Regions from separate parts of the Rothia sp. CCM 9418 genome, predicted to be linked through region 3. Evidence: riboswitches for the same ligand, from Rfam matches in the RefSeq annotation. Region 3 holds a riboswitch; each other region holds the start of a gene.
What was found. Region 3 has a riboswitch for S-adenosylmethionine ahead of ACN083_RS07935 (LLM class flavin-dependent oxidoreductase). Riboswitches for the same ligand answer to the same signal wherever they lie in the genome.
Positions count from the first base shown of each region.

Region 1: it holds a riboswitch for S-adenosylmethionine, as region 3 does, so the genes downstream of both, metX (homoserine O-acetyltransferase MetX) here and ACN083_RS07935 (LLM class flavin-dependent oxidoreductase) in region 3, are expected to answer to the same signal.
Region 2: it holds a riboswitch for S-adenosylmethionine, as region 3 does, so the genes downstream of both, ACN083_RS06350 (nuclease PIN) here and ACN083_RS07935 (LLM class flavin-dependent oxidoreductase) in region 3, are expected to answer to the same signal.

Region 1 covers NZ_JBLXXX010000004.1:200,608-210,319, reverse strand. Annotated here, with positions in the region: gene metX (homoserine O-acetyltransferase MetX) at 1-1,062, opposite strand, end outside; SAM riboswitch class IV at 1,179-1,298, opposite strand; gene ACN083_RS07035 (S9 family peptidase) at 1,467-3,626, shown strand; gene gatB (Asp-tRNA(Asn)/Glu-tRNA(Gln) amidotransferase subunit GatB) at 3,719-5,224, opposite strand; gene gatA (Asp-tRNA(Asn)/Glu-tRNA(Gln) amidotransferase subunit GatA) at 5,224-6,813, opposite strand; gene gatC (Asp-tRNA(Asn)/Glu-tRNA(Gln) amidotransferase subunit GatC) at 6,823-7,119, opposite strand; gene ACN083_RS07015 (transglycosylase family protein) at 7,315-8,085, opposite strand; gene ACN083_RS07010 (hypothetical protein) at 8,147-8,317, opposite strand; gene ligA (NAD-dependent DNA ligase LigA) at 8,600-9,712, opposite strand, start outside.
Region 2 covers NZ_JBLXXX010000004.1:50,105-59,816, forward strand. Annotated here, with positions in the region: gene ACN083_RS06335 (MFS transporter) at 1-112, shown strand, start outside; gene ACN083_RS06340 (DUF808 domain-containing protein) at 182-1,129, shown strand; gene ACN083_RS06345 (SNF2-related protein) at 1,112-4,627, opposite strand; SAM riboswitch class IV at 4,773-4,901, shown strand; gene ACN083_RS06350 (nuclease PIN) at 4,933-5,127, shown strand; gene ACN083_RS06355 (plasmid stabilization protein) at 5,124-5,573, shown strand; gene ACN083_RS06360 (DUF6350 family protein) at 5,758-7,548, shown strand; gene ACN083_RS06365 (hypothetical protein) at 7,790-8,209, opposite strand; gene purN (phosphoribosylglycinamide formyltransferase) at 8,340-8,963, shown strand; gene purH (bifunctional phosphoribosylaminoimidazolecarboxamide formyltransferase/IMP cyclohydrolase) at 9,075-9,712, shown strand, end outside.
Region 3 covers NZ_JBLXXX010000005.1:90,455-100,166, forward strand. Annotated here, with positions in the region: gene ACN083_RS07930 (AMP-binding protein) at 1-1,491, opposite strand, end outside; SAM riboswitch class I at 1,485-1,573, opposite strand; SAM riboswitch class IV at 1,749-1,861, shown strand; gene ACN083_RS07935 (LLM class flavin-dependent oxidoreductase) at 1,961-3,457, shown strand; gene cls (cardiolipin synthase) at 3,537-5,036, opposite strand; gene ACN083_RS07945 (phosphoglycerate dehydrogenase) at 5,233-6,192, shown strand; gene ACN083_RS07950 (ABC transporter family substrate-binding protein) at 6,651-8,399, shown strand; gene ACN083_RS07955 (ABC transporter permease) at 8,566-9,712, shown strand, end outside.

The DNA of each region.
Region 1 (9,712 bases), on a different contig from region 3:
TTCTAGGATTTTTTGTAGTTGTTTTGTCTCTAGGAGGAATCCGTCGTGTCCAGCTGGAGAGTAGATAGCTTGTGCTTGTACCGGTTGGGGTAAGGCCCTAGCTAATTCACGTGATTGTTCTGGGTAGAAGAGTCTGTCATTGTGCACATAGGCGATAGTCCATGTGCATTGGCTTCGTTGCAGTGTTTGGTGTAATGTTCCACGATTTCGGGTGATGTCGTGGCTCATGAGTATTTCGTTAATGCTGAGGTAGCTATTTGCGTCAAAACGTTGCACAAGTTTGTGTGCATGGTAGTCCATATATGATTCCACGCTGTATTGTGTACTGTTTTGTGTTTGTTGTGTGCGCCCAAATCGGGTGTGGAGTTCTTCTGAGGTTCGGTAGGTGATATGTGCGATGCGTCGAGCTATCCCTAGTCCTTGGCTGGGAGGTTGTTTATCGTAGTAGTCGCCTCCGTAGAAGTGTTGGTCACTGCGGATAGCAAGGTTTTGTGCTTGTGCCCAGGCTAGTTGTTCTGCGGTGGTGTATGCGCCGGAGGCGATAACGGCGCAGTGACGTACGTCTTCGGGGTAGGTGATGGCCCATTCTAAGGCTCGTGCTCCTCCGAGGGATCCTCCTATAACATGTGCCCATTGTGTGATGCCGAGTGCTTCTGCTAGATGTTTTTCGGCGTGTACGGTGTCTCGTACGGTAAGTTTTGGGAAGGATGACCCCCATGGTTGTGGGGGTTGTTTGTGTGGGTGTGTGCTGTGTGCTCCGGTGCTTCCGTTACAGCCGCCGAGAATATTCGGTGCTACTACAAAGTAGGTGTTTGTGTCGATGGTTTTTCCTGCTCCAACGAGGTCTTCCCACCAGCCGGAAGTAGTGTTGTGCTCATTGTGGGCGACGTGGGTGTCTCCTGTTAAGGCGTGCAAGATGAGCACGGCGTTGTCTTTGTGTTTGTTGAGGTTTCCCCATGTTTCGTAGGCGATAGTTGCGTTAGGTAGTGTGTGCCCTGATTCTAGGGGTAGTGTCTCGATGGTTGTGTGGTGTTGGTAAGTGAGTGTTGTTGGGGTACTCATAGATGCTCCAATAACTATTGTTGTAGTAGATTGGGGCTGTATCTGCACTGTTGTTTCCTCTGGTGTGTTGCCTGTTTGGTGTGCAGGCTCTTATGTTGAGGAGGTAGTGCGTACTGCTCCCGCGCTTGCACCGTCTAAGAGTGTTTTTCTGGTGCCGGGTCTGTCTCAGTGGCACCCCGCCGCGAGTGGAGGGTTGCCGGCTAATAAGCTGAGTCTTGGTATTAGCGCTCTTGACCGTGTTGTTATCGTATCTGAGTGGTTTGTTGTGGGTCGAGCCGTTTCTTCTTCTTTACGTTCTAATGCGGTAGTTTGTCTTGTTTCGTCATATTTTGTCTTTAGAATAGTTCTCATGTCGCGTTGTTTTAAGGGCGCATTATCTATTTTTCTTTTCGGAGGTACATTTCATGTCTCAAGCACCTGTTACGAAGCGTGTGGAGTCTTCACGTGTTCATCATGGCGATACGTTTATTGACCATTATGAGTGGCTTCGTGCTAAGGACGATTCTGAGGTGGTGGAGTACCTCAATACAGAAAATGCTTATACAGAGCAGTCCACTCAGTCACAGCAAGCACTTCGTGAAAGTATTTTTCAGGAGATTAAGGAGCGCACCTTAGAGACGGATCTTTCTGTTCCTTCTCGCCATGGAGATTGGTGGTATTTTTCGCGGACGGTTGAGGGTGAACAGTACCCTGTATTTTGTCGTGTGCCTGCTTTGGTAGACGGTGGTGAGGTGGAGATGTTTTCTCCTCCGCAGGTTCAGGCGGGTGTTCCTCTTGATCAAGAGCAGGTCATTCTTGATTGTAATGAGTTTGCACGAGAGTTGCCGTTCTTTTCTCTTGGGTCTTTTTCGCCTTCGTTAGACGGTTCTTTGTTGAGCTTTGGTGTTGATGATTCTGGCGATGAACGCTATACCCAGTATTTCTTAGATTTAGAGACGTTGACTCTTTCAGAGGAGACTTTGCCCGGTATTTTTAGTGGCGCATATTTGACTCCTGATGCATCAACCCTTATTTATTCTCTTGTCGATGAGTCATGGCGCCCATATGAGATACGGGCTCACCGTATTGGTGCGGGGGAAGAAGATTGTGTTCTTTTCACCGAGCATGACAATGCGATGTGGCTTAGCAGCGCTCTTTCTGCTGACCGGACTCATATCGTTATTACGTCATTTTCTTCTGAGTTTTCGGAGGTTCGTTTAGTTCCGCTTCAAGATATGTCGGCTGAGCCTTTGTTGGTTATTGGTAAGAAGCATCGTGTGCAATACGGTGTTGAGCCTATTCGTATTGATGGTGTGCCTTATGTTCTCATCATGCATGATGCTGACGCTCTTAACTCAGAAATTGTGCTTGCCCCTTATCCAACGTCTCAGCCTTTTGAGCAGTACCGTCAGTTATGGCTTAAAGTTATGCCTCATCGTTCTGAGGTGCGTATTGAGGGGTTTGATTTTTCGTCAACTCATCTTGTGGTGACGGCTCGTGAGAATACGACGGTACGAGTTTTCCTTGCCGATTTAGACCGTTTGCGTGCCTTGTTGCGTTCGCAGTCGAATGCGGGGGTTGTTTTTAGTGAGCCGACCGGTTTTGTGGAGGAAATTTATACGACTGGTGTTTCTCATGTTTCTATTGATTCGCCGGTCATTCGTATTTCGTACACGTCGTGGGTGACTCCCCCTCGAATCTATGACTATTTTCCGCGTACTCAGGAGCTTATTCTTCGCCGCGAGACCCCCGTATTAGGCGATTATCATGCTGAGGATTATCAGGCGTATCGCATGTGGGCACCTGCCCGTGATGGTGCGATGATTCCTATTTCTGTTATTCATCGTGCTGATCTTGATTTGTCTCAGCAGCATCCTGTGTTCCAGTATGGTTATGGTTCCTATGAGGTGTCGATAGATCCTTATTTCTCTATAGCGAGGTTGTCGATTCTAGATCGTGGCGTGATTTATGTGGTGGCGCATATTCGTGGTGGTGGCGAGATGGGACGCCAGTGGTATCAAGATGGTAAGAAACTTCAGAAAAAGAATACTTTTACTGATTTTGTTGATGTTACGGAGTTCTTAGGGCAACGCCCGTGGGTTGATCAGAAGAAGATTGCTATTTCTGGTGCTTCTGCTGGCGGTTTGCTCATTGGTGCGGTTCTGAATCTTGCTCCCGAGAAGTATTGTGCTGCTATCGCAGGTGTTCCGTTTGTGGATGCATTGACGACTATTCTTGATCCAGATCTTCCGTTGTCTGCTTTGGAGTGGGAGGAATGGGGTAACCCTATTGAGGATGCCGAAGTATACGAGTATATGAAGTCTTATTCTCCATACGAGAATATCCGTCACGTCAAGTATCCACCGATTGTTGCAGTGACGAGTTTTAACGATACTCGTGTGTTATATGTTGAGCCAGCGAAGTGGGTAGCTCAACTACGTAAAATGATTTCTACAGACTCAGTGACTCCTCTCTTGAAAATTGAGATGGATGGTGGGCACGGTGGCGGTTCAGGCCGTTACACTGCGTGGCGTGATATTGCGTGGGAGTATGCTTTTGCGCTGACTTACTTATTAGACCAATAATATTTCTGGTTTTTCGGTATATAACAAAAGCGGTGATGTTGCCTCGTTGGAGGCAACACCACCGCTTTTGTGTTCAGCCAGGTGTAAGAGGCTTAGAGTTCTACGCCAAGTTTTTCGAGGATGAGTTCTCGTACACGTCCGGCGTCTGCTTGTCCGCGGGTCGCTTTCATCACTTGACCAACGATTGCACCGACAGCTTGAACTTTGCCACCACGAATCTTTTCCGCAACGTCAGGCATTGCAGCAAGGGCATCGTCGATAGCGCCGCTGAGTGCACCGTCGTCAGAAACAACTGCTAGAGAGCGTTTTTCAACGATTTCGCTGGGTGTTCCTTCACCGTCAAGGACGAATTCGAGAACTTGACGAGCAATTTTATCGTTGATTTTTTTGCTCTCAATGAGGTGGTTAAGTTCCACAACGATTCGTGCGCTCACACCAAGCTCGAGCAGTTCGGTTTCACGAACTTTTGCGAGGCGAGAGATTTCTCCCATCCACCATTTACGCGCTACCGTTGGGCTAGCGCCTGCAGCGACGGTCTCTTCAATTGCGTCCATTGCCCCAGCGTTGACAACGTCACGGAACTCTTCATCAGAGTATCCCCATTCTGCTTTGAGACGGCGACGGCGTTCTGCAGGGGGTTCTGGCAGTTCTGCCCGTAGACGTTCAATCCATTCGCTATCGGTAACCACGGGCACGAGGTCTGGCTCTGGGAAGTACCGGTAGTCGTCAGCGTCTGATTTGGGACGCCCCGGTGAGGTTTCACGGGTGTCTTCGTGCCAGTGACGGGTTTCTTGAACGACTTTTTGTCCAGATTCTAGAACAGCTGCATGTCGTTGAATCTCATATCGAACAGCACGTTCTACAGAGCGTAAGGAGTTGACGTTCTTTGTTTCAGAGCGAGTTCCAAAGGTGGTGGTTCCTTTAGGCATGAGGGAAACGTTTGCGTCACAGCGGACGTTTCCACGTTCCATACGCGCATCGGAAATTCCTAAGTTTTTGACGATTTCGCGGATAGCTGCCACGTAGGCTCGTGCTAGTTCTGGTGCTCGCTCTCCTGCACCAACAATAGGACGAGTCACAATCTCGATGAGTGGCACGCCTGCTCGGTTGTAGTCTACGAGGGAGAAGTCTGCACCTTGAATACGGCCATCTGCGCCGCCTTTGTGGGTGAGTTTTCCGGCGTCTTCTTCCATGTGGGCACGTTCGATGTCGATGGTGAAGATTGTTCCGTCTTCAAGTTCAACATCGAGAGAGCCATTCGCGGCGATAGGCTCATCGTATTGTGAGGTTTGGAAGTTTTTAGGGGTATCTGGGTAAAAATAGTTTTTACGCGCAAAATGCGAAATTGGTGCAATCTCGCAGCCTAGTGCAAGACCCAATTTGATGGCAGATTCTACAGCTTTTCCGTTGACGACGGGAAGCACACCAGGTAGCCCGAGGGATACGGGGGTGACGTTGGTGTTTGGTGTATCGCCAAATTCGTTGGGCGCAGCATCAAACATTTTTGTTTTGGTGTTGAGTTCTACGTGAACTTCAAAGCCTAATACTGGGTCGTATTTTTCGATTGCTTCTTCGAAGCTTAGGGTTTCTTCAGACATTATTTCGCTCCCCCAAAGTTAAAATCGCGAATCAGTGATTCGGTGTCGGGCATCTGTGTCCATAGTGGGGCGCCCCAGGTGTTGTTCAAGAGGGTTTCGAGCCCTGCACCAACACGGTAAAGACGTGCGTCTTCGTGTGCTGGGGCGGTGAATTGGATACCTACGGGCATGCCGTCTTCGTCAGCAAGTCCAGCGGGTAGAGATAGTGATGGGACACCCGCAAGGTTGGTAGGTACAGTTGCGATATCGCCTAGGTACATTGCCATGGGGTCACCGTCAGTTTTTTCACCGAGTTTGTATGCGGTGGTAGGTGCTGTTGGTGAGACGAGGACATCGCATTGTTCAAAGGCTGCAGCGTAGTCGCGTTGGATGAGGGTGCGAACTTTTTGAGCTGAACCGTAGTAGGCGTCGTAGTAGCCTGCAGAGAGGGCGTATGTTCCGAGAATGATACGGCGTTTTGCTTCTGCGCCGAATCCTGCGGCACGGGTTGCTGCCATGACACGTTCGATGGTCAGTGGGCCGTCTTCTGGTAGTACACGAAGCCCGTAACGTACGCCGTCATATTTGGCGAGGTTTGAGGAAACCTCAGAAGACATGATGAGGTAGTACGCGCCAAGAGCCTCTTTGACCGATGGCAAAGAGACCTCAATAATATGGGCGCCAGCTTCTTTAAGTAATTCTAGTGACTCGTTAAAGCGCGCAGTAACACCGTTTTGGAAGCCTTCACCAGTGAGCTCTTTGATGACGCCAATACGGATTCCGGCTAGGCTTCCTTCTCGGGCGCCTTCCCGTGCTTGTTCAGAGTAGGGGCCAACCGGCTCGTTCAAAGAAGTTGAGTCGTGGCGGTCGTATCCTGCGACGGCTTCGTGAAGTAATGCTGCGTCAAGAACGGTGCGGGAGCAAGGACCTACTTGGTCTAGGGAGGATGCCATAGCGATAACACCGTAGCGTGAGATAGAACCGTAGGTTGGTTTAACGCCAACGGTTCCGGTGACGGCAGCGGGCTGTCGGATGGAACCTCCAGTATCGGTTCCTAATGCCAGAGGTGCTTGGAAAGCACCCACTGCTGTTGCGGAGCCACCACCGGAGCCGCCTGGGATACGGTCTAGTGCCCATGGGTTGCGGGTGACGCCGAAAGCGGAGTGTTCGGTGGATGATCCCATTGCAAATTCGTCAAGGTTGGTTTTGCCGAGGATGGGCATACGTGCTTGGCGAACTTTTTGGGTGACGGTACCGTCATAGGGGCTCATCCAACCTTCGAGCATGCGAGATGCTGCGGTGGTGGGTTGTCCTTTGGTGACAATGAGGTCTTTGATAGCGATGGGAACGCCTGCTAGTTCGGGGAGTTCTTCGCCGGCTGCGCGGGCTTTGTCAACGCTTTGAGCGGTTGCTAGTGCTTCTTCTTCGTTGGTGTGGAGGAAGGCGTTGAGTCCGTCTTTTCCTGCGGAACGGTCGTTGCTATCGAGGGCTTGCCCGTCGGTTGCTTTGATACGGTCTAGGTGTGCTTGGGTGATTTCTACTGAAGAGATTTCGCGAGACTTAAGTTTTTCGACGAGTTCTGCAGCAGAGAGTTTAATGAGTTCGTTCATAGTTTTTCCTTAGTCCTCATCGAGAATTGCTGGGACTTTGAATTTTCCGTCTTCTGCATCAGGCGCCCCGGAGAGCGCTTCTTCTGCGCTGAGGGTTTCTTCTACCACGTCTTCTCGGAAGACGTTTTGTAGTGGGATGGGGTGTGATGTTGCTGGAATATCGTCGGATACTGCTTCAGAAACAGATTTGACGGATTCGACGATGACGCCGAGTTCCTGTGCCATTGCTTCTAGTTCGGTATCCGTCATTTCGATGTGTGCCAGTTCCGCTAGGTGCGCAACTGTCTCACGGGTGATGTCAGACATAGATTCTCCGTAGTGGACAAAAGTTTTCTTTTCTAGTTTATCTCTCTGGACTCACTTTAGGCAGTTCTCTTGAGGATATGTGGCAGGTTCTCTCAAAGAACTCAGTGAGGTTAAAGAAAAGACTTCGCTTTCTTCCTCAATGAGTTGAGGAAGAAAGCGAAGTCTTTATGCTACCTAATGGAGATTATCTCGATATTAGAGAGCTGGGATAACGAAAACCTGACCTGGGTAGATGAGGTCTACGTTAGCAATGATGTCTTTGTTTGCGTCAGCAATTACCTGGTAGGAAGGAAGACCTAGCTGGTATGCGATACCGGAGAGGGTATCACCAGGCTTAACGGTGTAGGTGCCAGCGGTTGCTACAGGTGCAGGAGCAGGAGTGGACTCTACAACGGGTGCAGGTGCTACTACGGGTGCTGGTGCTGGTGCTGGTGCTTCAACAACAGCTGGTGCTGGTGCAGGAGCTGGAGCGGTGTATTCAACAACTGCTTCAGACTGAGGAGCAACGGGTGCTGGTGCAGGTGCTGCTACGGGTGCTGGTGCTGGAGCAGGTGCTTCAACAACAGCTGGTGCTGGTGCAGGAGCTGGAGCTACAGCAGCAGGTGCGCCGGCAGTTCCGTATGCGTAAAGGTTGAGCTTAGCTGCACATGCAGGCCATGCGCCCCATCCTTGCATCTGAAGGAGGTTTTCAGCAACGCGAATCTGCTCTGCTTTAGAAGCGTACTGGGGAGACCCGCTACCGCCGGCAGCATTCCAGGAAGACTGGGTGAACTGTAGGCCACCGTAGAAGCCGTTGCCGGTGTTGATAGACCAGTTGCCACCGGACTCACACTGAGATAGCGCTTCCCATGCTTGGAGAGGAGCTGCTTGTGCAGGTGCTACTGCAAAAGATGCTGCGGCGACACCGCTTACTGCTAGTGCAGCTGCGGAACGTGTTACGTTTTGGCGAATGGAAGTCTTTTTCACAATGCTCCAAGTGTAGGCCACCTAACGCTCCACCAATCCCTTGGCTTCAATGCGTTGCCGTCTACCCGTAGATGCTTATTGGGTATCTATTGAGGTTTTGCCCTGTAGACGGACTCAGGTGTGCGGCAAAACCCAGCATATAGTTCAAGGCTTCTTCCAGCCCTGAAATGTATTTTCCCGTAGGTACGGGATTGCGTTCATGGATAACGATAACGTAACGATTTGGGTTCATACAACCTCATTGATGGGTCATCGTGTTCTCACACCATTCATCAGTCTACTTTTTATTGAGGCAACAACAATCTCTTACATTTTGTTTAAATAAGAATGATTATTCCTAAAAATCCGCGTATTTCAGGGAAGGACAACAGTGAAGGTCATCTTTACCATTTCGTTATTTTCGTTATCAAATCGCAACATTTCCCCGTGCAAAAATCACGAAAAAAATTTTTAATTTTCTTTACGACACTCTACGAAAAACTAAGATATTTTGTTACCCCAACGGTAAAAGTTCCTATTCTAAGACGGTCGGCCCCTCCTCAAGGAGCATTTTAAAGCCATCTTCATCTACTACCGGAACACCCAAAGACTCCGCCTTATCCAACTTAGAACCGGCAGCGTCACCGGCAATAACATAATGAGTCTTTTTCGATACAGAACTTGCAGCTTTACCACCACGAGCAATAATCGCTTCCTTAGCAGAATCACGCGAAAAATCTTTTAGCGTGCCCGTCACGACAAGAGACAGACCAGCTAATGTTTGAGGAAAAGTCTCGTCTTGTTCATCAGCCATACGCACTCCAGCAGCAGCCCACCGCTCAATAATTTCACGATGCCAATCCACCGCAAACCATTCTTTAATAGAGTGAGCCATCACTGCACCCACCCCATCAATAACCGCTAAACGCTCTTCAGAGGCATTTTCAATAGCTTCCATAGAACCAAACTCAGCAGCAAGAGCACGTGCTGCCGTAGGACCTACATGACGAATTGACAACGCAACAAGAACTCTCCATAACGGCTGTTCTTTTGCTTTCTCTAACTCTTTAAAAAGCTTCTTTGTATTTGCGTTAACGACAGAAGGTTTCTTCGCTGTACCACGCGTATAAAAATATGGGACAAGCTCATACTCTCCGCTAAGAACCCCACGCTTTTTCTTCTCACGTCGTATTTTCACATCGGCAAGATCTTCTGCGCGAAGATCAAATAAAAACGCTTCAGAAACAAGAGGAGCAACATCAGGCTCAGCAGGAGCAGTCAACGCTTTAGCCGCTTCAAAACCCAATGCCTCAATATCAAACGCACCACGACTTCCAGCATGATAAACGCGTTCTGTCAGCTGAGCAGGGCAAGAGCGAGCATTAACACAACGAATATCAACATCACCCTCTTTAGCAGGCGCTAACGGCTCACCGCAAGAAGGGCATTTCCGAGGCATCTCAAAAGCCTTCTCGCTACCATCGCGCAAAGCAATCACAGGCCCCACAATTTCTGGAATAACATCTCCAGCTTTACGCAGCACAACGGTATCACCAATTAGAACACCTTTAGCCTTAACAACGTCTTGGTTATGTAACGTTGCACGTTCAACCGTCGAACCAGCCACTTTTACTGGCTCCATAACACC
Region 2 (9,712 bases), on a different contig from region 3:
CTCAATGACAGCCATCATTGGTGGTGTGATATGCGTTGGTGCTATCGTGCTAGCGACATACTGGAAACCAGCTTTGTGGAGATATCCAACCGAAAATACTCTTGAACAGTAATGAACGATAACTTCCCTTGTATTCTTGGGGTAGTAGCTTATTGGACGGATATAAAGAAAAGAGATCCTCATGGCTGGCGGGCTAGTTGCGCTTCTAGACGACATCGCAGCATTAGTAAAACTTACAGCGGCAAGTACCGACGACGTTGCTGCTGCCGCCTCTAAAGCAAGTGCGCGCGCTATTGGTGTTGTTGTTGATGATACTGCGGTTGTTCCCCAATATTTAAACGGGGTAGAACCTCGTCGTGAGCTACCTATTATTCGTAAAATTGCGGTTGGTTCTCTCCGTAATAAGCTACTTTTTATTCTTCCACTGATTATCTTTTTGAGTTGGTTATGGCCAGCGTCATTAACTCCGTTGTTAATGTTTGGTGGTCTGTACCTCTGCTTTGAAGGTGCTGAGAAGATACTAGAGCTATTTCATCCGCACTCAGCAGAAGAGACAGAAACTCCTGCGCTCATTGCCGGGGAAGAAGCCGAGAAAAACGTTATTTCTGGGGCGATTAGAACAGACTTCATTCTCTCTGCCGAGATTATGGTTATCGCCATGAACACTATTGCTCATGAGGGAACGTGGGCTATTCGTATTATCTCCCTCATCGTGGTGGCGGTGCTGATTACTTTACTTGTTTATGGTGTTGTTGCCGTACTCGTGAAGATGGATGATGTCGGCTTAGCGCTCATGCGCGGTGAATCTTCTATGACACAGAAAATAGGCGCTGCGCTCGTGTCAGGAATGCCTCTTGTGATGAAAGGCATTTCATTACTTGGTACTTTTGCGATGCTTTGGGTGGGCGGGCATATCGTCTTGAGTGGCTTAGCAGATGTCGGTTTTCACGCCCCAGAACACGCGGTTGAATACCTTGTTCGTGCTCTCACATCGTGGAGTGCCGGTACTCTTCTGAGCGTGCTTGCATGGTGCGCTGAAACATTTTTCGCCATGATTTTTGGTCTGTTATGTGGCGGTATCGTGGTTGTTGCAACGCACTTCTTTTCATCGCTACGAGGTACTCAATAGTTCTCGGATATGTTCTGCTGTCATCTTTTCGCTAAAGAAATCTCCATCATCAACAACAGCGTCGAAGAGTGCAGACTTATTTTTTTGTAATTCCATAACTTTTTCTTCAATGGTTCCCGCAGCAATAAGCCTGTAAACCATCACATGTCTGGTCTGCCCAATACGGTGGATTCTGTCGATGGCTTGTTGCTCTGCTGCAGGGTTCCACCACGGATCCATTAAGAAACAATAATCTGCTGAGGTGAGGTTAAGCCCGAACCCTCCCGCCTTGAGCGAGATGAGAAAGACGGAGCTTTCTCCTTTCTCAAATTGTTCGATAACTTTTGCACGGTCTTTTGTCGAACCGTCAAGATAGCAGAACTCAATATTCTGTTCTTCTAAATCTTGTGCGATGGTTTTAAGGTAGCTGGTGAACTGGGAGAAAATCAGTACACGGTGTCCCTGAGAGAGAACTTCTGGCAGATGCGCCTGAAGGTACTCTAGTTTTGATGAGGTAATGTGCGAGTACTCTTCGTCGACTAGATGAGGTGCTAGCGCCATCATGCGCAGTTTTGTTAACGAACGGAAGACCGTAAAACGGTTTTTGTCCATATCTTTGAGCAGTCCCAGAACTTTTTTGCGTTCTTGTTGTAGGAGCATATCGTATGCTTTACGATGCTCTGGGTTAAGAGCAATGGGCATTCTTTGGTCTGTTTTATCTGGTAGCTCTGTGGCAACAAGTTCTTTCGTTCGCCGGAGGATTAGTGGGCGTATCCGTTGCCGTAACTGTTCGAGTTTTTCGTGGTCTTTGCTTTCAGTGATGGGTTGTACGTAATAGTCTTTGAATTTTCGTGCACTGGGGAATAGACCTGGTGCTACGAGAGAGAAAATGGACCATAACTCCATGAGGTTGTTTTCCATGGGTGTTCCGGTGACGGCAAGTTTGAAACGTGCAGGTATTTTTCGTGCTATTTGGTGTGCTTGAGTTCTCGCATTCTTGATGAATTGCGCTTCATCAAGGATGACCCCGTTCCACGGTGTTTCTTGTGCGTAACTGTTAAAAGCGTTGGAATCTAGTCGTAGCAGAGTGTATGACGTGATAACGACTTGTGCCTGACCGATACGTTCTGTGAGTGTTTGTTGCGATTTTGCAGTGGACGTGGTGATGGCGGCGACTTCAAGTTCTGGTGCGAAGCGTTCTAATTCTTGTACCCAGTTGGGAACAACAGAGGTGGGGGCAATGATGAGGAAGGGAGCAAATGATGGGGTGCTGTTATTGAGCTCTTCGACCCACTGTTCATAGGCTTTGAGCATCATGGAAATAGTTTGTAGTGTTTTACCAAGCCCCATGTCATCACCGAGGACGGCTCCAAGGCGGTGTTTCCACAGGAAGTAGAGCCATTGGTAGCCTTCTTCTTGGTAGGGGCGTAGCTGTGCTTGGAGTGTTGCTGGAGTTGGTACGTTATCGCTACTGTCTTTGTCGCTGAGGAGGCTGTGAATACTTTCTTGCCATCCTTGGCATGATTGTGTGGTGGTGGCAAGCTCTTCGAGTTCTTCCCACATCCCTAATTGGTGTTTGTTGAGGCTAAGTGGTTGGTCTGGTTCTGAGAAGTCTTCTATTTCGGCTAGTAGTTGACGTAGTTTGATAAATTCTGGTCGGTTGAGGGGATAGTAGTTGCCATCACCGAGAAGGATGTGTTTTTTCCCCGCGTTGAGTGCCTCAAAGATCGTAGAGAATGATACGGTCCATTGACCAATGGTGACGATAATTCCAAGGTCAAACCAGTCTTGAGTATCGCTTGGTTCAACTCTCATCTGGATTTCGGGGGTAACGTCCAGTTCTGTGAATTGAGGTTCTTGTCCGTGGGTTTGGATGCGGAGCCCGTGAACATTACAGTATTGGGGCAGTATAGATTCGGTGAGTTGTTGAACATCCCAGTCGTAGAAGTGTTGTTCTGTGAGCTGTAATGCGGGGTAGATATTTTTGAGTTGCGCGAGGATTGTATTTTCGTAGTTTTTATCGCGCTGTTCATAGATGTCTAATAAGGTGCTCTGTACTGGGAAGTATTCGAGGTTGCTTTCATCCCGTGTGTTCTTGAGCGGGTCTTTAGGGTATTCCCATTCCCAGCGGGTGTGGGCGTGGGGTGTTTGTTCGCTGTCGAAGTAGACGTGAAGAATCAGCTCCGGTTGTTGTACTTGGGGTGGTTGTATTGTTGCGTCGTTGGTGTAGAAGCTGATATTGCGTGTGAGATATGGGTAGAACTCTTGATAGAAACTATTGATATCTTGTGAGGGGATTTCGATATGTTCTTCTCGGATAAGGGTTTCTGCTGCGCCGTTGAGTGTTTCTTTCAGGGGAATGAAAATGAGGTCGGCTGCGGCGTATTGGTCGTTGAGACGTGTTGGATTGATGGCGCTAGGTAGGGTTGTTTCCCAATGTTCAGCTTGTGCTGTGGCTTTGTAGTGTTCTTGTGCTTTGTGTCCGAGGGCAATGAATCCGTTGCGGGGCTGGCCTATTGGGTGGCAGTAGTATGCGGGGAAGGCGTTTTCTCCTGCGGTGAGTGTAGGTGTGATGCGTAGACCGTCTTTGTAGCTGTGAAGTTCTGCTTTTAGCGTGGCTTCTTCGGTGTGCGCCGTAGTGATGGGTGTTCCCTCTAGCAGGATGGGCAGTGCTATTTTTTCTGCTTTTTTGAGTACTTTCCATAGTAGGGAAGAGTTAACCGTAGAAAGTGTTACCCAATCGCGGTGGGAAGTGTACGCTGATTGCCAAGGTCTGATGATGGAGTAGAACTCTCGCAACCATCGTTCGTGTTGGGGTCGGAGGGCGTGGCTACTTGTCTTTCCGGTGTGATCTTTTTGGAAGTGTTCCCAGTTGATGCCGTCTTTAATCCATCGGTTGTTTTTACCTTGGACGAGTGGGCGTGCTTGTAGGGTGATACGTGGTGTTTTGTGTTGACCGCTACCGAGTGCGAAGCGGGAGTTGACGTGCATTTTGAGGTCGAGAGCGGCGATGGTATTGCTGTTATTTTCGTAGGGTATCCGGTGATGCTGCGCCAGTGTTTGTGACAGCGTTCTGCGCCATGTCGACATTTTTTGTTGTTCTGCTAGCTCTTGTGCAGTGGTGATTCCGTGTTGTTTGAGCTGTTCTTTGCTGAGTCCGTCTGTGACGCGTTGAGTGGAGCTTTGGGCTTTGCTAACTTTTTCGGCTCTTTCGATGGCGGTGAGCATGATGGCTACGGAGTGTTTGCAGTCGGTGCGTACGGGGCAGGTGCATCGTGCGGAGAAGGCGAGGGATCCTTCAACCTGTTTTGCGGGGAAGACAATTTTGCTGAGGTATGGGTCTGTTGCGTCGCCGTAGGTTGTTCCTGTCAGGATGTGTGCTTGTGCGTCGTAGGAGTATCGGGCGACTTTGCCTTCTTGCATGTATTGTTTTCCGCGGAGGTAGGTGCGGTGTCCTACTTGCTGGATAATTTTTGCTGCGCTGACGGGGATTCTGGGGAAAGCTGATGGTGCATTCACGGTGGTTGTATCCTCTGCTGGCAGGGTGCATATATGTTCTAGGTTACCGGATGAGCTTTCACTAAAGCTGGTGTAGCCTAAATCTCTCAAATATTTTGGGTTGTGCTCTTTGTTTTTTGTGGTGGTTGCGTTATTCTGGATTCAGCTTCAAGAGTTTCAACTGATAAGCTCCGACTTTAGTTGAACGCCAACCCCATGTTCACGGGTGGCTCGGATGACGAAGCGGTTCGTATTCGCGTCATAGTACGCAGGCTGGTACGGACAAGAGCACTTCGAAAGGAAAGCGCATTCAGCGCAGTTGTATCATGCACAACACCGCTCGCCCTCAGCACAATATTCAACCTGTTTCTTCTGCTCAAACTCGTGGCGGTTACGCTGCCGTAAGCATTCAAGATTACACTCGTATTTCCCATGAGCGTTCTGAGTTTCTTAACTTTTTGCTTTCTCCTAATCCGCACGGTATCCCTAACCAGGAATACGGTATCTTACAAGCAGCATGAGTATAAGAGGACTACTTCTAGACTCTGATGTACTAGCAGAGATTCGCAAAGCCACACCACATCCGCAGGTCGTTGCGTTTCTTCGCCGTCGCTCATATATGGTGATGTACATATCAGCACTTAGCCTAGGCGAACTTAAAGGGCTTTACCCCTACCCTGAAACAGAGCGGTGGGTTAACGAACTTCTCGAACGTTTTAGCGGGCAGGTTCTCGACGTTGATACGAACGTATCTTTGGCATGGGCCGGTCGCCAAATTCGTGCTGAAGAACGCCCCTCACCAGAAGGCCCTTATACGCCATTGCCTACCGCCGCACTTGAAGGGCTCATGGCTGCTACCGCTGAAGTGCATCAGCTAGAAATAGTTTCTTCTAAAGCAGATATTTATCGTCGCTGGGGAGTCCCTGCCGTTAATCCGCTGCACGAAAACGCCGCGCGAGGACTATAAACCCTGTGTCTTTTACGTGACCTTAAGACGTAGGCTGTGATGAGCTTAGCGTCTTGACCGGCATACATGGTATGGTTCAGTGGGGTGCACGCGGTGAAGAAAATCCTTGGTTTATGTCTCATTTGGATTAGAAAAGCTGTGTGAACTTCAGAGTTCAATAGAGTTCATGACAAGATAAAAGACGATGAAAACCAGCGTGATGAAACCTCAACAACGTTCGATACCGATGCCCCTCTGGCTACAGGGTGTTGTCGAACTCTTTCGTACTGCCTTCTACTCTTGCTTTGCTGTAGTGCTACTACTGGGTGCCGTATGGTTTACCGGCGGTTTTGAACAGCGTGACCTCTACGCTATGGCAGTTTTAGTTAGCCAAATGTGGCTTCTAATCCACGGGGTTCCTCTTCATCTGAACATCTCTGCCCCGTATGGAGACACCCCCGATATTCAAGGGATGATGAGCTTTATCCCGTTGGGCTTAACGCTGATACCCTTATGGTTATGTTTCCGTTCAGGACGAGTCTTAGCTCAAGCATCTCGTGAGGGACAATTCTGGATACCAACATTAACCGGAGCTATCACTTATAGTGCCTGTGCTGGGGGTTTGAGCCTTTTGACAACAGATACTGCTGCGGTAGCGTATCCTGTAGCTTCTGCACTTGTACCGTGTTGGGTCGTTTTATCAGGGCTTATTCTTGGTGGCTGGTACGAGTCTCGTTCTTTGGCGAGAATGATCGGTGTTAACGCTGCCGAATGGGTTGCTCAGTTTAGCCAGTACTCACGTTGGGCGGGTTCTTATGTTTGGACAGTTCTTCGCGCATCAATCGTGGCAGTTCTTGCGTTTATTGGCTGTGGAGGGCTATTACTGAGCTTGTCTTTGCTCTGGCATTGGAGCGATGTCGTAACAATTTATCAATTGCTTGATGCTGGTGCCATCGGCGATACTGCTTTGACCTTTTTACAGCTTGGTGTTATCCCTAACGTAGTTTTTTGGGCGATGTCTTGGAGTGTCGGAGCTGGTTTCTCATTGGGAGAACATACCTCCGTAAACTTCTTTGAACACTCTACTGGTGTGCTCCCCGCTTTCCCTCTTCTGGGTGCCTTACCAACGGTCAATGAACCGTGGAACTATATTGCTATTGCGGTTCCTGTGCTGTGCGGTATTGTTGCTGGCTGGTGGTTCTTCCGTGCCGGTGAAGACCACCTTGATGAGTGGCTTTCTCTGAAAATTCCTTTCCGCTGGATTTCTTTGCCACTATCAACTTTTGCCTTAGCTATCTTTGTTTCTGTTCCTGCCGGCATCATTTTGGCGTTATGCGGTTGGGCATCGCGCGGTTCTCTTGGTATGGGACGTTTTACTGATTTAGGGCCAGATGCTTTATTATTTGGTGCTTTATCTGCCGGTTGGATTGCTTGTGGCGTGATGATGGGATCGGTGATGGCCCCTATCTTCCATCGTGGCGCTATTACTGAGCTTGAGCGTTTCTCTGAGCTAAAGAACGACCGTGAAGAGCGCCGTCGTCGTAAACGCCTTGCCCGCGAGCAGAAAAAAGCGCAACGTCGGAACTCTCGTCAGAATTCTGCTATCGCAGAAGTTGAAGAACAGCATGATGAAACCGATAAGCCTTCTTCAGAGGCTGTGCGTCGTCTCTTAGAAGACCCTGATGAACCGTTATCGGATACGACGCTATCTGAGGTGGCTCAAAAAGAGGAGCAAAAAACTGCTGATTTTGAATCTGTCGTAGCCCAAAACTTACGATTGTTTTCTGATCTCGAAGAGGAACACCTCGAGGCTCAGGCAGAAGCTTCGTCAACTGAAGATGACGTATCGAAACAAAAAAATGATACTGCAACCGATAAGGTAACTGGAGATAAGGATTCTTCTGAAGGGAAAACCCTCACTCACTTTAAACATGGGCGAGTTATACGCCGTCCAAAATCTCGACGTCGTTCTTCGTCGAAGTCTGATGACTCTTAACGCTTTTCGGGGCACAGAGCTTTTGGCGTTCTGAGGGTGTGACAAAACCTCACTTAAATAATTGAGCTTATGGGATGTATCTAGAGCATCATCAAATGTGCTTGAAGACAATACCTTGAGGTTTTATCTTGAAGTTTATTGTGGGGGTTGTTTGTCCCAGTCTAATCGCTCTACAACCACCACCATGAGTACTGTTACCAGTACCCCTATGACTCCCGGTACGACTGCCCCTATCGGGTCGTTATTTGAGTAAGGACCCTAAAAGATTATCTTCTAAATCAGCTTTACACTGCTCCTGCCGGACAATAGTCAGAGCATGACGGGTACAATCTGCAAACTGGTTTGTTTGGTCCATAAAAATTATTTGTATTGCGGTGCTAAACATGAGTACTAGCGCAATCACCATAAAGAATGTGAACGTCACATACATGCCTGAGGACGCACGTGCCCGAGCAATATACGTCATGCCCCAAACAGCGCTGATAATCATCCCTAACTGAAAGGACAATGCTGCAATAAGCCACCACCCGCTATACGCGGAGAACACAAACCCTAAAAGGCCGAAAGCAACGCTCAAACGATGACAGACATCAAGACGTTGCTTTGCGTCTTGAACCATGGGGGAGGACTCATTCTCAGGAAGCATAGGCTGTACAGACATACTCTCTAGGATACCTGCTCTGAGAGATTTGAGGGATTCCTCGCACCTGCTCTCTCCTGTGCAAAATACTTTAAGTCATATAAATAATTGAACTATTAGCTTCGCCACAAGGTGGGGTACACTGTGAATCATGCGTATTGTGGTGATGGTCTCTGGGTCAGGGACAAACTTACAGTCCATCATAGATGCTGTTTCGGCAGGCACCCTCACGGTGGATATTCTTGCTGTCGGTGCAGATAAACCGTGCCGTGGTATCGCACGAGCCCAAGAGAACGGTATTGAAACGTTCCTGTGCGAACCACATCATTATTCTTCTCGCGAGCAATGGAACCGCGCCCTTGAAGAACACCTCACCCGATATAACCCTGATCGTATCGTCTTCGCTGGCTTCATGCGCATCGTGGACAAACAACTTGTTGAACGATTCGCCGGACGTATCATCAATACCCACCCTGCTCTCTTACCCTCTTTCCCCGGAGCACACGGGGTACGCGACGCCCTCGCCTATGGGGTTAAAGTCACTGGAATGACGGTTCATTTAGTTGATGCAGGGGTGGATACCGGAACTATCCTTGCTCAAGCTCCTGTCCTTGTGGAAGATACAGACACCGAAGAAACCCTTCACGAACGTATCAAAGTCAAAGAGCGGGAGTTACTTGTGAACACTCTTGAACAGATAAGCCACACTCTACGTTCTTCGCAGAATGCCACGGAGAAAACCACTCCTGAAGAACATACACCACCGCTTTTATAAGCGCCGGTGCCACAGATGTAGATACCTCATCACTGGTATCTAGCCCGTGGGCCGGGGCTGAAAACGGCTCAAAAAATAACACCTTTTACCCAGACAAAAATTGGAGTATTTGTGAGCCTTACTCAGCTAGATCGTGTCCCCATCAAACGTGCGCTCATCTCTGTCTACGACAAAACTGGATTAGAAGACCTTGCACGCGGACTACACCAAGCCGGTGTATCACTCATTTCAACAGGTTCTACCGCAGCGACGATTGCTTCTGCAGGCGTACCAGTAACAGAAGTATCTGATATCACCGAGTTTCCCGAATGTCTTGAAGGTCGCGTCAAAACTCTTCACCCGAGGATTCACGCAGGTATTCTAGCTGACCGTCGGAAAGAACAACACCGACAAACTCTAGAAGACCTAAGCATCGAACCTTTTGATGTTGTTATCGTTAACCTTTACCCTTTTGCGCAAACTGTTGCTTCTGGTGCTGACCACGATGCTATTATCGAAAAAATCGATATTGGTGGTCCTTCCATGGTGCGTGCAGCCGCAAAAAACCATCATTCAGTAGCTGTTGTCGTCGACCCCCAACGCTATGATGACGTCATTAACGCAGCACAAAACGGTGGATTTACTTTAGCTGAACGTCGCCGTCTTGCCTCAGCTGCTTTTGCACATACCGCCACTTACGATACCGCTGTAGCAACATGGACAGCCGCCCAGCTAGAAGGATCTGAGAACGCCCAATACTGGCCACCTTT
Region 3 (9,712 bases):
AATAGCACGAGTAGCACAACCTGGTTTGACAGCTATACCTGGAGTACCCTGCTCAAAAGTCCCCTCAGGCGCAAACTGAGGATCATGCGGACGAGGAGAACAGATCGTTGAACCTGTCTCAGACTGCCACCACGTATCAATAAAGGAAGCACGACCAGAACCAATATGCTCACGTAACCAATACCAAGCTTGTGGATTAATCGACTCACCCACAGAACCCAAAAGACGAACCGACGAAAAATCATATTTTCCAGGCTCTGGGCCATGCGGGAAAGCCCCCATCAACGAACGAATCAACGTTGGCGCCGTGTAATAGTTTGTGACACCATAGCGTTCAATCATTTCAAAATGCCGTTCAAAAGTAGGAGTATCAGGTGTACCTTCAAAAATTACTTGACTTACGCCATTGACCAACGGCCCATATATCTCATAAGTATGAGCTGTCACCCACGCCAAATCGGCTGTACACCAATGAACAGTATCCGCAACTTTTTGCCGATTATTACGAGTAGCTAACTCATCAGGACGAAGCACACCATCAGCATCAACAATATCGGGTAATAAATCATAAAGTAACGCATGAGAATACGCCGTCTGCGTCAAATACCCGCCCATAGTATGAACAAGACCCTTAGGCTGGCCCGTTGTCCCCGACGTATAAATAATAAATAACGGATCTTCAGCATCATGCAATGGGTAATCATGCGTATCTGGAACACCCTCAATCAAATCGTGATACCAAACATCTCGCCCCAAACACCACGGAACACTCTGTCTTTCCTGCTCGGTAGCTGAGGTACGGTTCACCACCACCACATGCTCAATATTATTCTCAGACGAACACGCCTCATCCGCTATCGACTTGACCGGAACAACCTTACCCCGACGATTCTGACCATCAGTTGTAATTAATACCTTGGCACCGGTATCCTCTACCCGAAACTTCAAAGCCTCCGCCGAAAAACCGCCAAAAACAAGAGAATGAATCGCCCCAATACGCGCACAGGCAAGAGCAAAAATAATAGTTTCAGGAATCACCGGCAAATAAACAACAACACGATCACCCTTAACCACACCCAAACGCTCTAAACCATGTGCCGCCTGAGCCACACGGCGTTGCAACTGAGCATAAGTGATAGCTTCACGATCACCAGGTTCACCCTCAAAGAAAAGCGCAACCTTGTCGCCAAAACCTTGCTCTACATGCCTATCCACACAGTTATAGGCAACGTTGAGCTGACCACCCTCAAACCACTTAATCGTTGGAACAGAAAATTCTTGAACACCATCTTCACGAACGTCTACTAAACGAGGAGGAATAAACTCATGCGTTTTATCCTCATCCCATAGCTTCCCCCAACTAAGACGTTCTCGCGCCTGCCTTGCCCAAAAATCAATACGTTCTTGATCTGAAACATCTGCCGGATTCTGCACCTGATTTCGAGGGTCTGAATAAGAAAAAGACGAACAATACGACATCGATACTCCCATCGTTTCTGGCGTTAGCACCACCGCATAAGCGAGGTTGCTGCGACGTCTTAGAGCCAGGTCTCTCAGTCGCTCTGGATGGTTTAGACGAGTTCTACCGTAATACCTTCCGTACACATTCATCTAGACGTTACTTTCCATTGCCAGCAGATGAACACATGACGTTGCATAGAGTCATATTCCTTAGCGAACGTCACCCACCGCAATAAACACTGAAGCTCTTGGGTACCAAGAAGAACTTTTTATAAGCTAAACCCAGCGATCACGAGTTCCAACGTCAAGCTCTGGCTCGTTGGACGGCAACCCTCTTTCCGTAGCGGGGTGCCCCAGATGAAGATCCGGCTCAAAATAATCACAACGGCAAATACGGCGCCTATGCGTCGGGCATATCAACACCGAAAAATATGGTTTTCGACATGCCACGCCTCATAGAGGAGGGCTCTCTCCTCTAAGAACGCAAAGGAAAAAACTTATGGCAACTCATACCGCCACGACAGAACAACCCACTACGACACCGTCTTCTTCTAAAAAACGTATCGTTGTCAATGCGTTTGATATGACAACAACAAGCCACCAAAGCTTCGGCTTATGGCGTCACCCGCGCTCGCGAGCCGATGAATATAACACCATTAAATATTGGACAGATTTAGCTCAAGTGTGCGAAAAAGGGCTTTTTGACGCGGTCTTTATCGCTGATGTGGTGGGCGTATACGACGTATATAAGGATTCTGTTGCACCCGTACTTTGTGATGGTGCACAGGTACCGGTAGGTGACCCGTTCTTACAGATTTCGGCGATGGCAGCAGTCACGGAACATCTTGGTTTTGGAGTGACAGCTGCCGTGACGTATAACCAGCCTTATACTTTGGCTCGTTCTTATGCGACGTTAGATCATTTAACGGGTGGTCGTGTTGGTTTTAACGTGGTGACTTCTTATCTTCAATCTGCGGCAGAGAATCAGGGGCTTGCCGGTCAGATTGAGCATGATGAACGATACGAAATTGCTGACGAGTTTCTCGACGTTTGTTATAAGTTGTGGGAAGGCTCTTGGGAAGACGGAGCGGTGCTACGTGACCGTCAGCGCGGGATTTTCGCAGATCCTGAGAAAATTCATCCTATCTTGCATCAGGGCAAGTATTTTCAAGTTCCTGGAATTTCTTTGACCGAGCCGTCTGTTCAGCGTACTCCCGTTATTTTTCAGGCTGGTGCGTCTTCTCGCGGTCAGGCTTTTTCGGGGAAACATGCCGAGGCGATTTTCATTTCTGCGTTACGTCCAGATTTGACTAGGCATGTGACCTCTCGTATCCGTGATGAGGCTGAACGTGCCGGTCGGCGTCGTGATGATGTGAAGATTCTTGCCATGCTTTCGGTGGTAGTTGACGAGACAGACGAGAAAGCACAGCAGAAGTATCAGGATTATTTGAAATATGTGGATGTAGAGTCTTCTCAAGGGATTATTGGTGGTTGGTCTGGTGTTGATCTTTCAGCATTTGATGAGGACGAGATTCTTGAGTATGTCAAGACGGAATCCATTCAATCCTTTTTGACACCTTTTACCTTGCAGTCTCAGACGACGAAGTGGACTCGTGCTGATATTGCTCGTCATTGCGCTATCGGTGGTATGGGTGATGTAATTGTTGGCTCTGCTCAGACTGTCGCCGATGAGTTGGAGCGCTGGATTGACGAGGGAGATTTAGATGGTATCAACCTTGCCTACCATGTATCTCCTGGCTCTTTTGAAGATTTTGTGGAGTTTGTTGTTCCTGAGCTTCAAAAGCGTGGCCGGTATCGCACAGAGTATGAGGGGAATACATTACGTGAGAATCTTTTTGGTGTGGGGCATACACGTGTGAATGAGCGTCATCCTGCGGCAGCATATCGTGGCGCTTTTGCTGGTGGTCCTAATGCTGCTGACACTCCTGCCCGTCAGTTTTTGAGCTTGGCTCAGAATCAGGCAGAGCGTTTATAAGAGTTTTTCTTCTGGTAATGATTCGCAATGTTAGGGTTCTCTTTGGTGTAGGGGGTATATCAGAGAGAACCCTAATCTTTTAAAGGAGCGATGACCAGAGCCTACAGATATTTTCTACGACCTTGATACGGTTGGGGCGGGCAACCCATTCGTCGTATCGGAGGGTTTTGCATTGAGAGATGTATTCTTCAGAGATGCTTTCTAACTCTTTAACCATTCCTGTATCGACGATGAAGGTGGATACTTCGAGGTTGAGCGCAAATGAGCGCGGATCCATGTTTGATGATCCAATGAAGGTGAGATGGTCATCTACAAACATGTATTTTGAGTGCAATACGGTTGGCCCGGGATATTGTTTGATGTTGACTCCGGCGTGGAGAAGTTTCTCGTAGTAGGAGCGTTGAGCCATATTGGGTAGGAACTGGTCTCCTTTTTCGCAGACGATGAGGGTGACATCAATTTTTGATAGTGCTGCATTGGTGAGTGCTTGTAAGAGTGTTTCTTCTGGGACGAAGTAGGGGGAGCAGACGACGATGCGTCGTTCTGCATTGTAAATGAGGTAGTTGATGAGGCGTAGGTTGTTTTCCGTTTCGAATCCGGGGCCCGATGGAACAATTTGTGCCAACATTCCGCTGTGTACACGGGGAATAGCTGTTTCGATTTCGTTCAGTGGTAGTTCTCGTGTTTCGGAGTACCAGTCTGAGATGAAGACGGCGTTAAGTTCTTCAACAACGGGGCCGGTGCATGAGAACGTAAGGTCTTGCCAGACGAGTCCTTTTTTGAGGTTGGCAGGTAGATTGTAGGAACGGTCGATAGCGTTTTGTGAGCCGGAGAATGCGATGCGTCCGTCGACAATGACGATTTTGCGGTGGTTACGTAGGTCTGGTCGTTGCCATTTACCTTGGAATGGTTTCAGGGGCAACATGAGTTGCCAATTGATTCCGGAGTCGTCAAGGAGTTTGCAGAGTTTTTTCCAATTGGGGTATTTTCGAGAGCCCCAATGGTCAATCATGATTTTGACCAGTACTCCGCGTTGGTGTGCTGCAAGAAGCGCATCCCATAGCGGTTTGGTGGTGTTGTCGTAGGCGGCAATATAAAACTCGAAGTGTACGTATCGTTCTGCCCGATTGATTTCTTCTGTCATCTGTCGGATAGCTTGGTGGTTATCTTTGATGAGTGTGAAAGTGTTGCCACCGACGAGGGGGAGTGCTCCGAGCTTGTAGTTGAGGTTCGCTGCTACTCGTGCTGGTTCAGGGAGTTCTCCATGTGCTCCGAGGACGGAACGGGATTCTTCATCAGCATTTTTGGATGCGAGTATCTCTTTCATCATGTCGTTGATGGTGCGTTGTCGGATTCTTCGGTGTCGTGGTAGTCGGGAAGATCCAAAGAGCAAGAAGGCAACAAACCCGATATATGGGACGAGGAATATTGCCATGAGCCAGCCGAGAGCAACCACGGGTTTGCGGTTATAGGGTAGCCAACAGATTGCGATAATACGTAAGGTGATATCGAGGATGAAGAGTGTTAACGCTAACCACGTAGGTAGATGGGCTAGTCCAAAGATGTTAAGAGGGTCCACGAGAGTTATTCTATAGAAAGTTTTTCAGGTTAGAAGAGTGTATTTTCTTATATTTCTTCGGGGTATGTGTGTTGGTTGGGTGGATGTATTTGTCGTAACTTGGGTGTTGATATTTTTATTCTGTGTGCTCTAAGACATAATCTAAGAAGAGTGCCTTACGGCATGTTTAATTTTCTCGTGATATGGAAGATTTGATATGAAAATCCTTGCTCCTACCATTATTCCTTTGGACGTTCAGAAGCTTGGTCTTCAGGCAGAAGATACGCTAGTTTCTTATGACCCTACTGAGCTTTTACCTGCAGAGCACTATGATGCCGATGTCATGATTAGCTGGGGTAATACTAATGAACAGTTGCAAGATGCAGCGAAGAATTTATCTCAGGTGAAGTTGGTTCAGGCTCTTCTTGCTGGACCTGATCAGGCTCGTGCGGCTGGTTTCCGTGATGAAGCGGTTATCTGTTCTGGTATTGGCTTGCATTCTTTGACCGTTGCTGAGCATGCGCTGGCTTTGACATTAAATTTTGTGCGTTTCTTGCCGTTACTCTCTGAGGAGCAAGATAATTCTCGTTGGGCGGGGGAGTTAGGTGGTCCTCAGGAGCTTCATCCTGCGGATAAAGTCACAACTCTTTTGGGTGCTCGTGTTTTGATTTGGGGTTTTGGATCTATCGGTCAGAGCACAGCCCGCTTATTTCAGGCCTTTGGTGCTCAGGTGCAGGGTGTGGCGCGTTCTGCTGGTGAACGATCTGGTTTCCCTGTGATTGCTGTTGATGATATTGAACAGTACTTGCCTCAGACTGATATTTTGGTGATGATTCTTCCGGCTGCTGCTGAGACGGAGAATGCGTTGAACGAACAGCGTTTGGAGTTGTTGCCTTCTCGCGCATTTGTGGTGAATGTTGGTCGCGGTGTCACTGTTGATGAGGATGCGTTGATTGCGGCGTTGGAGAGTGGTTCTATTGCTGGTGCTGCGGTTGATGTGGTGAAGCAAGAGCCTTTGCCTTCGGATTCTCCTCTATGGGGTACGAAGAATTTGGTGATTACTCCTCATTCGGCTGGTGGACGTCCTGTGAATCCTGAGGAGCTGATTGCGCATAATCTTTGTGCTGTGCGTGCTGAGGTTAGTGGCGAAACTGCTGATTATCGTAATAAGATGTAAGGCTTGCTGTATGAAGCCGGCGGGGTGTTTTCTCGCCGGCTTCTGTGTTTTAAGTGTCCACTATGTGTACACCACGCCTGTTTGTATGTTAATTCCATATTATTTTTTGGGCTTGGAGAGGGTGTTAAACGGCACTTAAAAAGAACATAAATCTTTTACGAAGAAAATAACTAATTATTGATGTAACCCATATAAAACCTAGTCAAATGATATTTATTGATTTGATTATTTGGGATTAAAGAGGGTTGCTTGTGTTTGGTAATAAAAATTTTACCTTTATTTAGCTTTTTCTCATCATATGAATAAAGATTCGTTTTAGGGTATCTTCATGTACAACTGGTTAAGTTTTGTTTACAATGAAACTTACATGTGTTTCCAGTCACTTAGGTTGCCTGTCGTTCATCTACGATGAGCTCTGGTAGTCGCACACAACATCTCATATTGAAAAAGGAGAAGGAATGCGCATTTCACGTAGATCCTCCATCATCGGCTTCGCAGCCGTATCCGCTCTTGCACTATCCTCTTGTGCAAGCACCGGAAACAATGCAAGCTCATCTTCTGGGGATAAGGGTTCAAAATCTGTCTCAATGGCAATCGTGAACACCTTCAGCTCCCTCAATAGCAATTCTGCTGACGGTAACGTCGACACCAACGGCATGATTACTAACATGACCACCTCCGGTTTCTACTCCATCAACAATAAGCTTGAGGTTGTACATAACGACTGGTTCGGAACCTACGAGGAATCCGATAAAGGCGACGGCATGGAAGTTAAGTACACCGTTAAAGACGACATGAAGTGGTCTGACGGCAATGAAATCGGTGAAGGTGACCTCCTCTTGGCATGGGCTGTTCTTTCCGGACACTTCGACGACGCCGAAAAAGACCTCACCTACTTCTCCTATGCTGGCGACACCGCTGGTCTAGGCAACGCTGGCGTTCCCGTTCTCTCTGACAACGGAAAGACCATTACCTTCACCTACCCACAGAAGTTTGCTGACTGGGAGGTTGCATACGACCTAATCGCTACCCCCGCTCACGTCGTAGCTAAGCTCGCAGGCATGGACGAAGATAAGCTCGTAGAGGTTATCAAGAACGCTAAGCCCGGCGAAGAAAACGCAGACCTACGTAAAATCGCAGACGCATGGAACACCGGCTTCAACACCACCACCATGCCAAGCGAAGACCTCATCGTATGCAACGGCCCATACAAGCTTGACGCTGTTGTCGAAAACCAGTCTGTTACTCTCGTTGCTAACGATAAGTATCAAGGCCCTAACAAGCCTAAGATTTCTGAAATTACCCTTAAAATTCTTCCTGATGCGGCAGCTCAGATTCAGGCATTGAAGAACGGCGACGTAGACGTCATTAATCCTCAGGCATCTATCGATACTGTTTCTCAGGCTAAGGCTTTGGACAACGCAGAAACTCACGTTGCACCAGACCTTTCCTACGATCACCTCGATTTGAACTTCCACTCTGAGGTCTTCAAAGATGAGAACGTTCGTAAAGCATTCTTGCTCACCATTCCTCGTCAGGATGTTGTCGACAAGCTCATCAAACCGATGCAGCCAGATGCAGTCGTTCTCAACTCTGAACTATTCGTTGTATCACAGGGTAAGGTCTATGAAGATGCTGTGAAGCAGAACAACTCCAGCGATTACCCCATTACTGACCCTGAAGCAAATATTGCTAAGGCTAAAGAACTTCTCAATGGTGCAACACCTACCGTGAAGATTCTTTACAACAACAAGAACAGCAACCGTGAAAATACCTTCCAGATGATTAAAGAAGCAGCTGGTAAGGCAGGCTTCAAGGTTGAATCTCTCGGCTCTGAGCAGTGGGCTAGCGAACTTTCCAAGGGTAAAGAAGGCTACTACGATGCTTCTATCTTCGGTTGGGTTTCCCCTGGCGTCGGACACGAATCCCTCGGACAGATTTTCGCAACCGACGGCGGATCTAACTTCACCGGTTACTCCAATGCAACCGTTGACGAAGATGCTAAGAAGGTTATGAGCACTGTTGATAAGGGCGAAATTGAAAAGGTTACTATCCAAGCTGATGGTGAGCTCTTCAAGGACGGTTACGGCCTACCTCTCTTCCAGAGCCCAAGCCTCGTTGCTTACAACAAGTCCATCACCGGTATTGAGCCTAAGCCAGGTCAGTACCCTGCTACCTGGAACGCAGCTGATTGGGACATCAAGTAACAACGGCTCATCTTATCTAGGTGCAGCGTTCTTTGTATAGCGCTTAGCACTGAGTGCTATACGCCAACGGCGGCGTGGATGCTCATCTTCTTGGGCATCCACGCCGTACGTTTATTTATTTTTTTAAAACTCTCCCCACATTGACTCACCCCTTCAGGAAATCATCATGTTGACCTATACCGTGAGGAGACTAATAACAGCGGTCTTTATCCTACTTGCCGCTTCCTTCCTAGTCTTTACACTCACTGCTCTGTCTGGCGATCCTCTGGCAGAGCTACGTACCAGCAATAGCCCTAATAAAGACCTTCTTATCGCTCAGCGCACTGAAGCGCTGAACTTAGATAAACCAATCCCCGTTCGTTACGTCCTATGGATTACTGGCGTATCCAAGTGCCTTATCGGACAATGCGACTTTGGAACAAACCTCTCAGGTACGCCTGTTACACAGTTACTCTCAAACGCTATCTACCAAACACTGATTTTGGTTCTTGCTGCCACCGTTCTAGCAATTCTCATCGGTATTAGCCTAGGTATCGTTTCAGCATTACGTCAGTACTCAGGGCTTGACTACACCATCACTTTTGCAAGCTTCCTGTTCTTCTCCTTGCCATCTTTCTGGATTGCAGTATTGCTCAAAGAAATCCTCGCGATTGGCTTCAACGACTTCCTCGCCAATCCGCAAGTATCTTTGATGAGTAACCTGCTCATCTCTCTCGTTGCCGGACTCTTCTGGTACTCAGCTTCCTACGGAAAACCCAAAACACGAATCAGCCTCGGTCTTTTCGGCGCCGTACTGACTTTTGGCATTATTTTCTTCGTCTCCGTAACCGACTGGTTCTTACACCCCGGACTAGGCATTCCATTCCTAGCAGTACTTGGACTACTCTGCGCATACGTTATGACAATTCTTGTCTCCGGCATTAGAAACCGCCGTGCCCTCTATAGCGGTATTGCAGCAGTAGCACTAGGACTTATCGTTTACTTCCCGCTTCAGACACTTCTCAACCAAGCAACATTCTTGATGGTCTTCATCATCGCCGTGTGCTTTACCTTGCTCGGTGTCGGATTCGGCTTTGTCGCTGGCGGATACGACCGCGGACAAAATATGCGAGTCGGCGGACTAACCGCCTTCCTCATGGCACTGTTAATCTTCACAGACCGCTTCATGCAAGCATGGCCGGACTACATCAGTAACTCCCGTATCCGTGGACGCCCCATTCCCACCGCAAATGCATCAACCGCAAACCTTACCGGTGACTTCTGGATTCTTAACCTCGATACCATGACGCACATCTTGCTTCCGACCGTTGCAC